Kineosporia sp. NBRC 101731: one gene and its partner. The protein of the gene in region 1 interacts with the protein of each later gene in a pairwise test. Links are inferred from orthologs where the notes say so. Each region holds a gene or a part of one and is shown on either strand. Other genes may lie near its edges. The genes, in order: QSK05_RS30310 and QSK05_RS16865.

Region 1 (6,377 bases):
GGTCGCGACGACCTGCGCCTGCGCATCGCCGTCCAGCCCGGTGGTTGTTCCGGTCTGGTGTATCAGCTCTACTTCGACGAGCGTTCGCTCGACGGTGACCTGGTGCGTGACTTCGACGGTGTCAGTGTCGTTGTCGACCGGATGAGCGCCCCTTACCTCGAGGGTGCCAGCATCGACTTCGCCGACACGATCGAGAAGCAGGGCTTCACCATCGACAACCCGAACGCTGCGGGTAGCTGCGCATGTGGTGACAGCTTCCACTGATCGTTCGACGAAACCGGCCGTGTCCCGTCCTGGGGCGCGGCCGGTTTCATTTTTGCGCGGCGCACCGTGGGCCCGAGCCGGGATTCCGGGGCATCTGCACGAGTAAGGTTCCCACTTGTGCGTATCGCAGTTACCGGGTCCATCGCGACCGACCACCTGATGACCTTCGACGGTCGGTTCGCCGACAGCCTGCTGAAAGAGCAGCTGGAGAAGGTGTCCCTCTCCTTCCTCGTCGGTGATCTGCAGATCCGGCGTGGTGGCGTGGGCTGCAACATCGCCTTCGGCCTCGGCAACCTCGGGCTGCGCCCGCTGCTGGTCGGATCGGCCGGTGAAGACTTCGCCGACTACCGCTCGTGGCTCGAGCGCCACCATGTGGACTGCTCGGGGGTGCGGATCTCGGAAACGCAGCACACCGCGCGGTTCGTCTGCACGACCGACTCCGAGCAGGCCCAGATCGCCTCCTTCTACCCGGGGGCGATGTCTGAGGCCAACCAGATCGAGCTCGGCCCGCTCGGTGCCGACCTCCCCATCGACCTGGTCGTGATCAGCCCGAACGACCCCGAGGCGATGCTGCGCCACACCGAGGAGTGCCGCAGCCGGGGCATCCCGTTCGCCGCGGACCCCTCGCAGCAGCTCGCCTGGGCCGACGGCCCCCTGATCCGGCAGTACGTCGAGGGCGCCACCTACCTCTTCAGCAACGACTACGAGGCCGGGCTGATCGAGTCCAAGACCGGCTGGACTCCTTCCGAGATCCTCGACCGGGTGGGCATGCGCGTCACCACACACGGTGAGAAGGGTGTGTTCATCGAGGTCAAGGGCGCCGAGACGGTGCACGTACCGATCGTTCCGGCCACCCGGCTGGCCGACCCGACGGGCATCGGCGACGCGTTCCGCGCCGGTTTCCTGGCCGGCATCGCCTGGGAGCTCACCCCCGAACGTAGCGCCCAGGTCGGAGCCACCCTGGCCACCCTGGTGCTGGAGACGGTCGGGCCCCAGGAGTACAACCTGGCCCGCACGTCGTTCGTCGAGCGCTTCGCCTCTGTCTACGGCGCCGACGCGGCGGCAGAATTGGAGCCGCACCTCACCACGTTCCGGCCGTAGGGGGGTGGTGGCGCACCCGTGACACATCACCGGGCCGACGAGGAGGAACACGGGCTGAACCAGCCGCGACGTGACGAACCGTTCTTCGGGAGCCTCGGGAGTCCTGCTGAGATGACCGCGCAGCCCGTGGAACCGGTGCCGAGCAGATACGCCTTCGACCTGTCGGTGGCGGTGCCCGGGGAAGACCTGATCGGTGTCGGCGCCGACCTGGAGCCGGGGACTCTGCTGGCCGGGTACCGCTCCGCGGTGTTCCCGATGGGCCTGGGCCGGCACGGCCGGGGTCCACTGGGCTGGTGGTCGCCCGACCCGCGGGGTGTGCTGCCGCTGGCCGGGCTGAAGGTCAGCCGGTCGCTGCGCAAGGCGGTGAAGACCTTCGAGATCCGGGTGGACACGGCCTTCGACGAGGTGGTGGCCGGGTGCGCCGACGTGCGCCGGCCCGGTCGCTGGATCACGCCGCGCATCGCCGAGGCCTACCGCCGCCTGCACGACCTGGGCTGGGCGCACTCGGTGGAGTGCTGGCGCGACGGCCGGCTGGCCGGTGGCCTGTACGGGGTCGCCAGCGGGGGACTGTTCGCCGGGGAGTCGATGTTCCACCGGGAGACGGACGCGTCCAAGGTCGCCCTGGTCGCCCTGGTCGGGATGCTCTTCGAGGACGGTGACGAGCGCCGTCTGCTGGACGTGCAGTGGCGCACCGATCACCTGGCCGGCCTCGGGGTCGTGGAGATCCCGCGGCACGACTACCGGGAACGCCTCGAGCAGGCCCTGCGCCTTCCCCGGCCCGCCGCGTTCGACCGGCTCTAACCCACTCGCACCCGGCTGCGCAGGAAGTCGCCGGTGTCGTCGGCCGTCCATTCCTGGGCCACCAGTTCCGCGTTCCGCATGCGGCACCAGGCCGCGATGTCGGGCTCGGCGGCCGGATCGGTACTGAGCACGGTCACCACGCTGCCCGGTACGGCCAGGCGTGCCGCGGCGGCCAGCCGGATGATCGGCAGGGGACACTGCAGCCCTCTGGCGTCCACCTCGGAACCGAGCTCATCTGCGTCCACCATGGGAAACCTACAGACCCTCGGCGCCCAGCATCGCCCGCACCCGTGCGACCGCGCCGGGCAGAACGGCGCAGAACCTATCGACGGCCTCCGGGGTGACGCCCACCGGGAGCCCGACCCGGATGTTGCCATGGGTGAGCACCCCCATCGCCGCCAGCACGTGACTGGGTTCCAGGGTCGAGGCGGTGCAGGCCGAGCCCGACCCGACCGCGAACCCGTGCCGGTCCAGGTCGTCGACGATCGCCTCCCCGTCCACGTAGAGACACGAGAAGGTGACCAGATGGGGCAGTCGCCGCTCCGGGTCGCCCACCACCTGGGTGTCGGGGATCGTCGCCGCCACCGCCCGGATCCGGTCGGTGAGACTGCGCCGCAACCGGTCCGACTCCGCGCGGCCGGCCGTGACGGTGCGCAGGGCGACCGCCGCGGCCAGGGCGACCGGTACCGAGACCGAGCCGGGTACCCGCTCGGTGCCGTCGTCGGCGGGGGAGGGAGACACCCACCGGGTGTTGGCCCCGACCGCCAGCACCCCCAGCCCGGCCGGCGCGCCCCACGACCGGGGGTCTGCGGTCAGCAGGTCCCAGCCCTGCGGTACGGCGGCGTGCCCGGCGGTCGCCGCGGCGTCCACCAGAAGGGGAATGGAGGACGCCTGGGTCGCCTCGGCGACCTCGGTCACCGGTTGCCGGGTGCCCACTTCGGCATTCGCGCTCTGCAGACAGGCGAGGGCCACGCTCTCGCCGCCCACCTCGTCCGTGAAGCGTGAAACATCGACACGCCCGAGCTCCGAGACATCGATGAGAAGTGCCTCACCCCCGAAGCGGGTGGCCTGCAGGACGGCGGAGTGCTCCACGGCGGAGAGCACCACGCGCGTGCCCACCCGCCGCCGGGCGCGCAACGTGCCGAGCACGGCCGCGTGCACGGCCTCGGTGTGGGAGCCGGTGAAGACCAGCTCCTCGGTGCGGGCGCCCAGGTCGGCGGCGATCGACTCCCGCGCCCCCTCCAGCAGCAGCCGCGCCGTGCGTCCCTCCCGGTGCAGGCGTCGCGGGTCGGCCCAGCCCTCGTCCATCGCTGCCAGCCAGGCGTCCCGTCCGGCCGGGTCCAGGGGCGCAACCGTCGAGGCGTCCAGGTAGGCCCGCTGCGTTTTTGCTCCGGACGGGTGAGGATGGCCGGGCGAGGAGGCAGCGCGTGCAGGAGGGCCGGAAGTCATCCCGGCAGTGTCTCTCGTCTCTGGTGCGCCACGCCGATAACCAACCCGACCCATCGCGGGCACGCCTCGGGGCACCCGCTACCCTGCTCACGAACGAGAAATCGGGAGCATGAAACATTCAGCAAAAGCACTCGGTGCGCAGGTATTGATCCAGCACCGGGACGAGACCGTGGGAAGGCCGCCGTTGCGTTCGCACGAGGGGTTCGGCATGGCGCGTCGGCGCGCCCGTGCAGTTGCCGTGGGTTTGACCGGCGCTGCTCTACTGACTTTGTCCGGCTGCACCGATCAGGTGCAGAGGGGCTGGCTGCCCAGCACCAAGGGCACGACCAACCAGACCACCAAGATCATGGACCTGTGGGTCGGGTCCTGGATCGCCGCCCTGATCGTGGGCGTCATCGTCTGGGGCCTGACGATCTGGTGCATGATCGTCTACCGGCGCCGTAAGGACGAGACCGGGTTCCCGGCTCAGATCCGTTACCACCTCCCGCTGGAGGTGATGTACACGATCATCCCGGTGATGATGGTGGCGGTGCTGTTCGGCCACACCGCGAGCGTCCAGTCGGACCTCATCTCCACCGATGCCAAGCCTGACGTCACGATCGGCGTCGTGGGCAAGCAGTGGTCGTGGGACTTCAACTACAAGGACTCCGACGTCTACGAGACCGGTGTCATGGGTCAGCTGGACGGCAACGAAGGGGCCGAGGCGGAACTGCCCACGCTCTACCTGCCGGTCAACCAGCTGGTCCAGTTCGACCTGACCGCTCGTGATGTCATCCACTCCTTCTGGGTGCCGGCGTTCCTCATGAAGATGGACACCGTTCCGGGCGTCCAGAACAAGTTCCAGGTGCGCCCGCAGCGCACGGGCACGTTCAAGGGCAAGTGCGCGGAGCTGTGCGGTGAGTACCACTCCGAGATGCTGTTCAACGTCAAGGTCGTGAGCCAGGCCGACTACGACCGGCACATGGCCGAGCTCGAGGCCCAGGGCAACACCGGGCAGCTCGGTGAAGACCTGAACCGCAGCGAGATGGCGCCGTCGGACTCGAACGCAGAAGAAGCCGGCAACAGCAGTGCGCTGCCGGCCACGAAGACGACGGCAGAGGTGAAGTAATGACCGCAGCCTTCAACGCAGACGCAGTCGAGGGAAGCTACGTCGCCCGGCCGGTGCCGCTCACCGCGGGCCGCAGCGCGGTCAAGTGGCTGACGAGTACCGACCACAAGGTGATCGGGAACCTGTACCTGATCACGTCGTTCCTGTTCTTCCTACTGGGCGGCCTGATGGCCGTGCTGATCCGCCTGGAGCTCTTCGAGCCCGGTCTGCAGGTCGTCAGCAGCAAGGACCAGTACAACCAGCTCTTCACCATGCACGGCACGGTGATGCTGCTGATGTTCGCGACACCGCTGTTCGCCGGCTTCGCCAACGCGATCATGCCGCTGCAGATCGGTGCCCCGGACGTCGCGTTCCCGCGTCTGAACATGCTGTCGTACTGGCTCTACCTGTTCGGCAGCCTGATCGCGGTCTCCGGCTTCCTCACCCCGCAGGGCGCGGCCTCGTTCGGCTGGTTCGCCTACGCCCCGCTGTCCAACGCGGTCTACTCGCCCGGTCTGGGCGGTGACCTGTGGGTCTTCGGTCTGGCGATGAGCGGTCTGGGCACCATCCTGGGTGCGGTCAACTTCATCACCACCATCATCTGCATGCGGGCACCGGGCATGACGATGTTCCGGATGGGTCTGTTCACCTGGAACGTGCTGATCACCTCGATCCTGGTGATCATGGCCTTCCCGCCGCTGGCCGCCGCGCTGCTGGCGCTGGGTGCCGACCGGCGCTTCGGGGCCCAGGTCTTCGAACCGGAGAACGGTGGCGCCATCCTGTGGCAGCACCTGTTCTGGTTCTTCGGGCACCCCGAGGTCTACATCATCGCCCTGCCGTTCTTCGGCATCATCAGCGAGATCCTGCCGGTCTTCAGCCGTAAGCCGATCTTCGGTTACAAGACCCTGGTCTTCGCGACGATCACCATCGCCGCCCTGTCGGTGTCGGTGTGGGCCCACCACATGTACGTCACGGGCCAGGTGGCTCTGCCGTTCTTCGCCTTCATGACGATGCTCATCGCGGTGCCCACCGGTGTGAAGTTCTTCAACTGGATCGGCACCATGTGGGGTGGGTCGATCACGTTCGAGACCCCGATGGTCTTCGCCATCGGCTTCCTCGTGACCTTCCTCTTCGGTGGCCTGACCGGTGTCATCCTGTCCTCGCCGCCGCTGGACTTCCCGCTGTCGGACTCGTACTTCGTGGTGGCGCACTTCCACTACGTGGTGTTCGGCACCGTGGTGTTCGCGATGTACGCCGGGTTCTACTTCTGGTGGCCCAAGCTCACCGGCCGGATGCTCGACGACCGTCTGGGCCAGGTGCACTTCTGGCTGACGTTCATCGGCTTCCACACCACCTTCCTGATCCAGCACTGGCTGGGTGTCGAGGGCATGCCCCGCCGGTACGCGGACTACCTGCCGGAAGACGGCTTCGAGCTCTACAACCAGATCTCCACGATCGGCTCGGTCGTCCTGGCGCTGTCGGTGGTCCCGTTCGCGTGGAACATCTACAAGACCTGGAAGAGCGCCCCGATGATCACGGTCGACGACCCGTGGGGCTACGCCGGCACGCTGGAGTGGGCGACGTCCTGCCCGCCGCCGCGGCACAACTTCAACTCGCTGCCGCGGATCCGGTCCGAGCGTCCCGCGTTCGACCTGCACCACCCCGAGATCGCGGC
Region 2 (6,474 bases), on another replicon or contig:
TCCGGCCGGGTCCGCCGCACGATCAGCGGAAGGCACTGCGCCAGTAACAGAACCACCGACAGAAGGTCGTCGGGCCGGTCCCGGTTCACGGCTCCCAGCACCACGGCGAACGTGCCACCGGTCGCGAACGCGAAGACGATCAGTGCCAGGGCGAGCAGCACGTCGCGCAACGCCCGCGCACGACTCAGTCCCTCGGGGAGATGACACACGACCATCGAGCATAGGTGCTCGAACCGGGCGGGTTTCACGGCCGATGATGCAGGCGCCCACAAGCCCGATGGAGGACGCGCACCACGACGGTGCGGGCCGCCCCTCACGGAACCGGGGTGGTGGGGACAACCGGGACCGGCCGACAGGGCGAAGGCAGCCCTCGACCGAGCAACCCCCCGACCGAGCAGCCCTCGCCCTGGCAGCCTCCCGACCTGGCAGTCCTCGACCCGGCAGCCCTCCGACCGGGCAGCCCTCACCCTGGCACCCCTCCCGACCCGGCAGCCCTCCGACCCGGCAGCCCTCCGACCGGGCAGCCCCCCCGACCGGGCAGCCCCGGACCTGTAACCCCCAGACCTGGCGGGCTCCGTGACAGCGGTCTTGTCCCGGCAGCCGTGTATCGGCAGCCGCGGTGATGGTTTCTCGCGAGGATTCGGCGACCGGACCGGCTCCTGCGCGTAGGACCATGGAGTCCCCGGATCATGCGCGTTGTGTACACCTGGTACATCCGGTACCGGATGTACCAGGTGTACACAACGCGCAGGGCTCTTTGGCCATGGCCCCGCGATGCTGACGACGTTCCAAGACTGCTGGAACGCGCGCGAAAGGTCTTCTGCCCGAGCGCCTCCGCTGCACGCGACATGACCGAGCGTCCCGCTCCGGTCGGGCCGGTCGGGCCGGTCGAGCCAGTCGGGCCGGTCGAGCCGGTCGAGCCGGTCGGGCCGGTTCGGTTGATTCGATGGAGTCGGTCGGGTCAGGGCTTCAGCTGGTCGCGCTGATGGTGGACGACCCGATCACCTGGGTGCCCCGGTACAGCACGAGGGTCTGGCCGGTGGCGACGCCGTTGATCGGCTCGTCGAGGGCCACCTCGAGCGTGGCCGGAAGGGTCTGCACAGCACCCTCCCCCGCCGCCGGGCCGTACGAGAGCACGCGCGCGGGCACCGCACGTCCGTGCGCCCGGACCTGGACCGACACCGGCTCACCGAGGTCGGGCACGGGCGCGCACCAGGTGGCCTCGGCCCCGCTGATGCCGTTCACCTGGAGCTCTTCGGCCGACCCCACGACCACCGTGTTCGACACCGGCTCGATGCTCAGCACGTACCGTGGCCTGCCGTCGGCGGCGGGCGTCCCGATCGAGAGCCCGCGGCGCTGCCCGACGGTGAAACCGTAGGCCCCGGAGTGCTCTCCGAGCTGCTGACCGTCGGTACCGACGATCGGACCGGGTTGGGCACCCAGCCGCTTGGCCAGGAAGCCCTGGGTGTCGCCGTCGGAGATGAAGCAGATGTCGTGGCTGTCGGGCTTGCTGGCGACGCGCAGACCGCGCTCGGCGGCCTCGCGGCGCACGTCGTCCTTGAGCGTGTCGCCGAGCGGGAACAGCGACCGGGCCAGGCGGTCGGGCGGGAGCACGGCCAGCACGTACGACTGGTCCTTGCCCATGTCGAGCGCGCGGTGCAGCTCCGGGCCGTGCGGGCCGTCGATCATCTGCGCGTAGTGCCCGGTGCTGACGGCATCGAACCCGAGGGCCACGGCCTTGTCGAGCAGGGCGGCGAACTTGATCTTCTGGTTGCAGCGCACGCACGGGTTGGGCGTGCGGCCGACCTTGTACTCGGCGACGAAGTCGTCGATCACGTCTTCCTGGAAACGCTCGGCCAGATCCCAGACGTAGAAAGGGATCCCGAGGATGTCGGCGACCCGGCGGGCATCCCCGGCGTCTTCGATCGTGCAGCACCCGCGAGCGCCGGCCCGCAGGGTCTGCGGGTTGCGGGCCAGCGCCAGGTGCACGCCGACGACCTCGTGCCCGGCGTCGACGGCGCGCGCCGCGGCCACGGCGGAGTCGACCCCGCCGCTCATCGCAGCCAGTACTCGCATCAGTGCTACCCCTTCGACAAACCGGAACTCAGGCCCGCGCCCCGGGCGCGGTCGACCACGGGGCCGATCGCCTCGGCCAGCTCCGCCACGTCGGCGGCGGTGGAGGTGTGGCCCAGGCTGAAGCGCAGCGCACCCCGGGCCGTGGCCTCGGGCACGCCCATGGCCAGCAACACATGACTGGGCTGCGGTACTCCCGCCTGGCAGGCCGAACCGGTGGAACATTCCACGCCGCGGGCGTCGAGCAGGTAGAGCAGGGAGTCGCCCTCGCAGCCCGGGAAGGTGAAGTGGGCGTTGCCGGGGAGGCGGTCGAAGGGGCCTTCGGGGGCCAGGGCCGGGCCGAGTCCGGCCAGGCCGTCGGGCACCGGGCCGTTCAGCACGGCGTCGGGCACGGCCTTCCAGACCGCCCGCACCAGGTCGTCGCGCAGGGCCGCGATGCGCGCGGCCTCGGCGGGCTGGGTCTGCACGGCCTGGATGGTCGCGACGGCGAACGCCTTCAGCGCGGGGACGTCGAGGGTGCCGGAGCGGATGCCGCGTTCCTGCCCGCCACCGTGCAGTCCGGGCACCAGGTCGAGCCCGCGCCGGGCCAGCAGGGCGCCGGCCGAGACGGGGCCGCCCAGCTTGTGCCCGCTCACGCTGAGGCAGTCGGCGCCGCTGCCGGCGAAGTCGACCGGGAGGTGCCCGACCGCCTGGATCGCGTCGGTGTGGACCGGGATGCCGTACCGGTGGGCCAGTTCCGCGATCTGCGGGATCGGCTGGACGGTGCCCACCTCGTTGTTCGCCCACATGACGGTGACCAGGCCGACCGCGTCGTGATGCGCGTCCAAAAGCTGTGAGAGGCCGTCGAGATCCACGCGACCCGCGTGATCGACCGGGGCCCAGAGAATCTCGGCGCCCTCGTGGGTGACCAGCCACTCGAGGGGGTCGAGTACGGCGTGGTGCTCGATCGGGGTGGCCACGATCGTGCGCCGGTGGCCGTCGAGAGCGCGCCGGGCCCAGAACAGGCCCTTGACCGCCAGATTGTCGGCCTCGGTGCCGCCGGAGGTGAAGATCACCTCACTGGGACTGGCGCCGAGCGCCGCGCCGAACTGCTCGCGGGCCTCCTCGACCACCCGGCGGGCCCGGCGCCCGGAGGAGTGCAGGGACGAGGCGTTGCCGGTGGACGCCATCTCCTCGACCATGGCCGCCACCGCTGCGGGCAGCATCGGCGTGGTCGCCGCGTGGTCGAGATAAGCAGTCACGGAGTCGAGTGTAGGCACTGCGTGCGCGGACCGGGCCGGGGCGGTTCGTCACCGCCCCGGCGTCAGTTGTCAGCCCTTGCGCTTGAGCACCTCTTCGGTGGCCTGCGGCAGCACCGTGAACAGGTCTCCGACCACGCCGAAGTCGACGAGCTCGAAGATCGGCGCCTCCGGGTCCTTGTTGACGGCGACGATCGTCTTCGAGGTCTGCATGCCGGCCCGGTGCTGGATCGCGCCGGAGATGCCGCTCGCCACGTAGAGCGTCGGGGAGACCTGCTTACCGGTCTGGCCGACCTGACTGCTGTGCGGGTACCAGCCGGCGTCGACCGCGGCGCGGGAGGCGCCCACGGCACCGCCGAGGGCGTCGGCGAAGCTCTCGACCGGGGAGAAGTCACCGTTGGTGCCCCGGCCGCCGGAAACCACGACCGCGGCCTCGGTGAGCTCGGGACGCCCGCTCTTCTCCTTCGGGCGGCGCTCGGTGATCTTCGCGGCCCGGGCCAGGTCGGAGACCGTGACGGGGACGGTGACGACCTCGGGCGCGACCCCGGCGACCGCGATCGGCTCGGCCGAGTTCGGCTTCACCGTGATGACCGGGACACCCTTCGTCACCGAGGCGGTGACGGTGAACGCGGCGGCGAACACCGACTGCGTGGTGAGGGGGCCGTCAGCGCCCTGCTGCACGTCGACGGCGTCGGTGATCAGGCCGGAGTCGAGCTTCACAGCCAGACGCCCGGCGATCTCCTTGTTCTCGCCGGAGCTGGCGAGCAGCACGGCAGCCGGGGCACCGGCCTGGGACGCCTGCTGAACGACCGCGGCGAGCGCCTCGGCCTTGGGCGCCACGAGGTAGTCCTCGATGCCCTCGCCCTCGACCCGGTAGACGGTCTGCGCGCCGTACTCGGCGAGCGTGGCGGAGGCGTTGTCGTATCCCTGGCCGATGAAGACGGCGGCGGGCTCGCCCAGACGCGCGGCGATGGTGAGCAGTTCGGTGGTGGTCTTACGGACGGCGCCGTCGACGTGGTCGACCAGCACGAGTACCTGGGACATCGAATCGGTCCTTCAGTTCAGTGGGGGGAAGAGGGGGTCAGACCAGCTTGGCGCCGGCGAGGAACTCGACGAGCTTCGCGCCGCCGTCGCCCTCGTCGGTGACGACCTGCCCGGCGGTGCGGGCCGGGCGCTCGGCGACCGACGTGACCGTGGTCCAGGCGGCGGCCGAGCCCACCTCGTCGGCGCTCAGGCCGAGGTCTTCGAGCGACCAGGTCTGCAGCGGCTTCTTCTTCGCGGCCATGATCCCCTTGAACGAGGGGTAGCGCGGCTCGTTGATCTGGTCGGTGACGCTGACCACGGCCGGCAGCGATGCCTCGATGATCTCGGTGCTGGCGTCGTTGTCGCGGCGGATGACGGCCTTGCCGCCCTCGATCGTGAGCTCGCTGGCCAGCGTGATCTGGGGCAGGCCGAGACGCTCCGCGAGCATGGCGGGCACGACGCCCATCGAGCCGTCGGTGGAGGCCATGCCGGTGAGGATCAGGTCGTACTCGAGCTTGGCGATGGCCGCGGCCAGCACCTTGGACGTGGCCAGGGCGTCCGAGCCGTGGATCGCGTCGTCCTGGACGTGGACCGCCTCGTGCGCGCCCATCTGCAGCGCCTTGCGGGCCGCGTCGGTCGCGTCTTCCGGGCCGACCGTGAGCACGATGACCTTGCCGTCGGTGGCGTCGGCGAGCTTGAGCGCCTCCTCGACGGGGTACTCGTCGAGCTCGGAGAGCAGGCCGTCGACGTTTTCGCGGTCCGTGGTGTTGTCGTCCGGCGAGAATGTCCGGTCCGCCTGGGCGTCCGGTACGTACTTCACACACACCACGATGTTCATGAGCGCCTCTCGACTCTTTGCGTAGCTTCTGGGGACAACCGGCCAGGAGGTGGCTTCCGCGACCTGAGCGACCGCTTACCTGGAATGACCCGGAACAAGTTTCTCATCCGGGGCCGGGAGGGCCACCCCTGGAGCGCCCGGGAGCACCCCTGGAGCGCTGATCCCCCACGCTACCCAGGCCGGACGGCCACTCTGACCAGGGGCCTGTGAATTAACTCACCCGATTGTGCCTTTATTCGCCTAGGCGGGCAGGGCCAGTCCCAGGCTGACACCCATGCCCGGGGTGGGGCGCTCCTCGTCCGTACCGGAGGTGAGAACGGTACTTGGCGGCGTGGACGGCACGGGCAACGTGATCTCCCGGGCCACCAGGTCGAGGAAGGTCAGGCTGGTGGCGCGGCAGATCATCAGCCGGGCGTCCAGGCCGGCGACCGGGACGGGCAGCAGCTCGTGCAGGTGATGCTGCAGGTAGAAGTGCCGCGACGGGCCGATCCAGCCGCCGGAGGCGTAGCAGCGGCAGGTCAGGTCGTACGACGCGATCGCCTCGGCCTCCCGGGCCTTGCGCTCGGCGCGGCGCCGCGACCGGTGGCCGTGCGCCTTCACCCGCTCCCGCAGCAGGCCCAGCCCGCCCGCGCCGGTGGAGGCCGCGGCAGCCTTCCAGTCGGCCCGCGAAGCCGGTGACAGGGAGGAGTCCCCCACCCCGGCCAGCGCCAGGGCCCGGGCGGCGTCGGCGAAGCCGCAGCGCTGCAGCACGTGCACCGTGAGCGCGGCCGGGTCCTCGTCGGGAAGAGCGATGCACTGCGCCTGGGCGGTGAGGGCGAGCGCCTGGGCGTACTGACCCTGACGCGCCTCGTCAGCCGCGGCGATCGTCAGCATCCGCAGGTCCCGGCAGCCGCCCTGGCGGGCCGCCCGGGCCAGCGGCGCCGCCGCCAGCAGGTCGCCCACCGAGACCGCGGCCAGCGCGACGATCCAGTCCATCCCCGCCGAGGGCTGCACCTTGCTCGCCGCGGCATCGACCGCCGCCAGGTCGCCCGTGCCGGCGAGCAGTTCCGCCACCCGGGCCAGCAGATCGAGCCAGGGGCTGGGCGGAGCCGGGCGGTCCGGCCCGAGCACCGTGCCGTTGCGGCGGCTGCGCTCGCTCTCGGCCTCGTTCAGCTCCCGCAGCAGTTCCTGGGCCTGGGTATGGATCCCGGCCAGCACGGCCAGTTCCGCCAGGCGCACCACGTCCGCCCGCTCGAGCGCCGGGTGCACGTCGAGCGCCTCGCTGTACAGGCCCGCCGCCGACAGGGCGTCACTCCACTGCCG

The links.
Region 2: the proteins of QSK05_RS30310 (region 1) and QSK05_RS16865 interact in binary tests that used the Escherichia coli proteins (3 or more experiments, as listed by UniProt). The link is inferred for Kineosporia sp. NBRC 101731 from one-to-one orthologs.

Annotation. Positions count from the first base shown.
Region 1 is NZ_BSTC01000015.1:95,413-101,789, forward strand. What follows is about bases 789-3,511. They hold QSK05_RS30310 (sulfurtransferase TusA family protein), read right to left. Parts: upstream 2,415-3,511; coding sequence 2,163-2,414; downstream 789-2,162. Other genes in these bases: QSK05_RS30300 (carbohydrate kinase family protein), read left to right, coding at 789-1,365; aat (leucyl/phenylalanyl-tRNA--protein transferase), read left to right, coding at 1,477-2,166; QSK05_RS30315 (cysteine desulfurase family protein), read right to left, coding at 2,422-3,511. In the rest of the region: QSK05_RS30295 (HesB/IscA family protein), read left to right, coding at 1-264; more of QSK05_RS30300, read left to right, coding at 382-788; more of QSK05_RS30315, read right to left, coding at 3,512-3,615; ctaC (aa3-type cytochrome oxidase subunit II), read left to right, coding at 3,725-4,723; ctaD (aa3-type cytochrome oxidase subunit I), read left to right, coding at 4,723-6,377. UniProt on the Escherichia coli protein: Sulfur carrier protein involved in sulfur trafficking in the cell. Part of a sulfur-relay system required for 2-thiolation during synthesis of 2-thiouridine of the modified wobble base 5-methylaminomethyl-2-thiouridine (mnm(5)s(2)U) in tRNA.
Region 2 is NZ_BSTC01000005.1:292,915-299,388, reverse strand. The notes cover bases 1,199-4,018. They hold QSK05_RS16865 (cysteine desulfurase family protein), read right to left. Parts: upstream 3,315-4,018; coding sequence 2,082-3,314; downstream 1,199-2,081. Other genes in these bases: QSK05_RS16860 (electron transfer flavoprotein subunit alpha/FixB family protein), read right to left, coding at 3,384-4,018; mnmA (tRNA 2-thiouridine(34) synthase MnmA), read right to left, coding at 1,199-2,076. In the rest of the region: QSK05_RS16875 (sensor histidine kinase), read right to left, coding at 1-209; more of mnmA, read right to left, coding at 970-1,198; more of QSK05_RS16860, read right to left, coding at 4,019-4,355; QSK05_RS16855 (electron transfer flavoprotein subunit beta/FixA family protein), read right to left, coding at 4,393-5,172; QSK05_RS16850 (hypothetical protein), read right to left, coding at 5,413-6,474. UniProt on the Escherichia coli protein: Master enzyme that delivers sulfur to a number of partners involved in Fe-S cluster assembly, tRNA modification or cofactor biosynthesis. Catalyzes the removal of elemental sulfur from cysteine to produce alanine.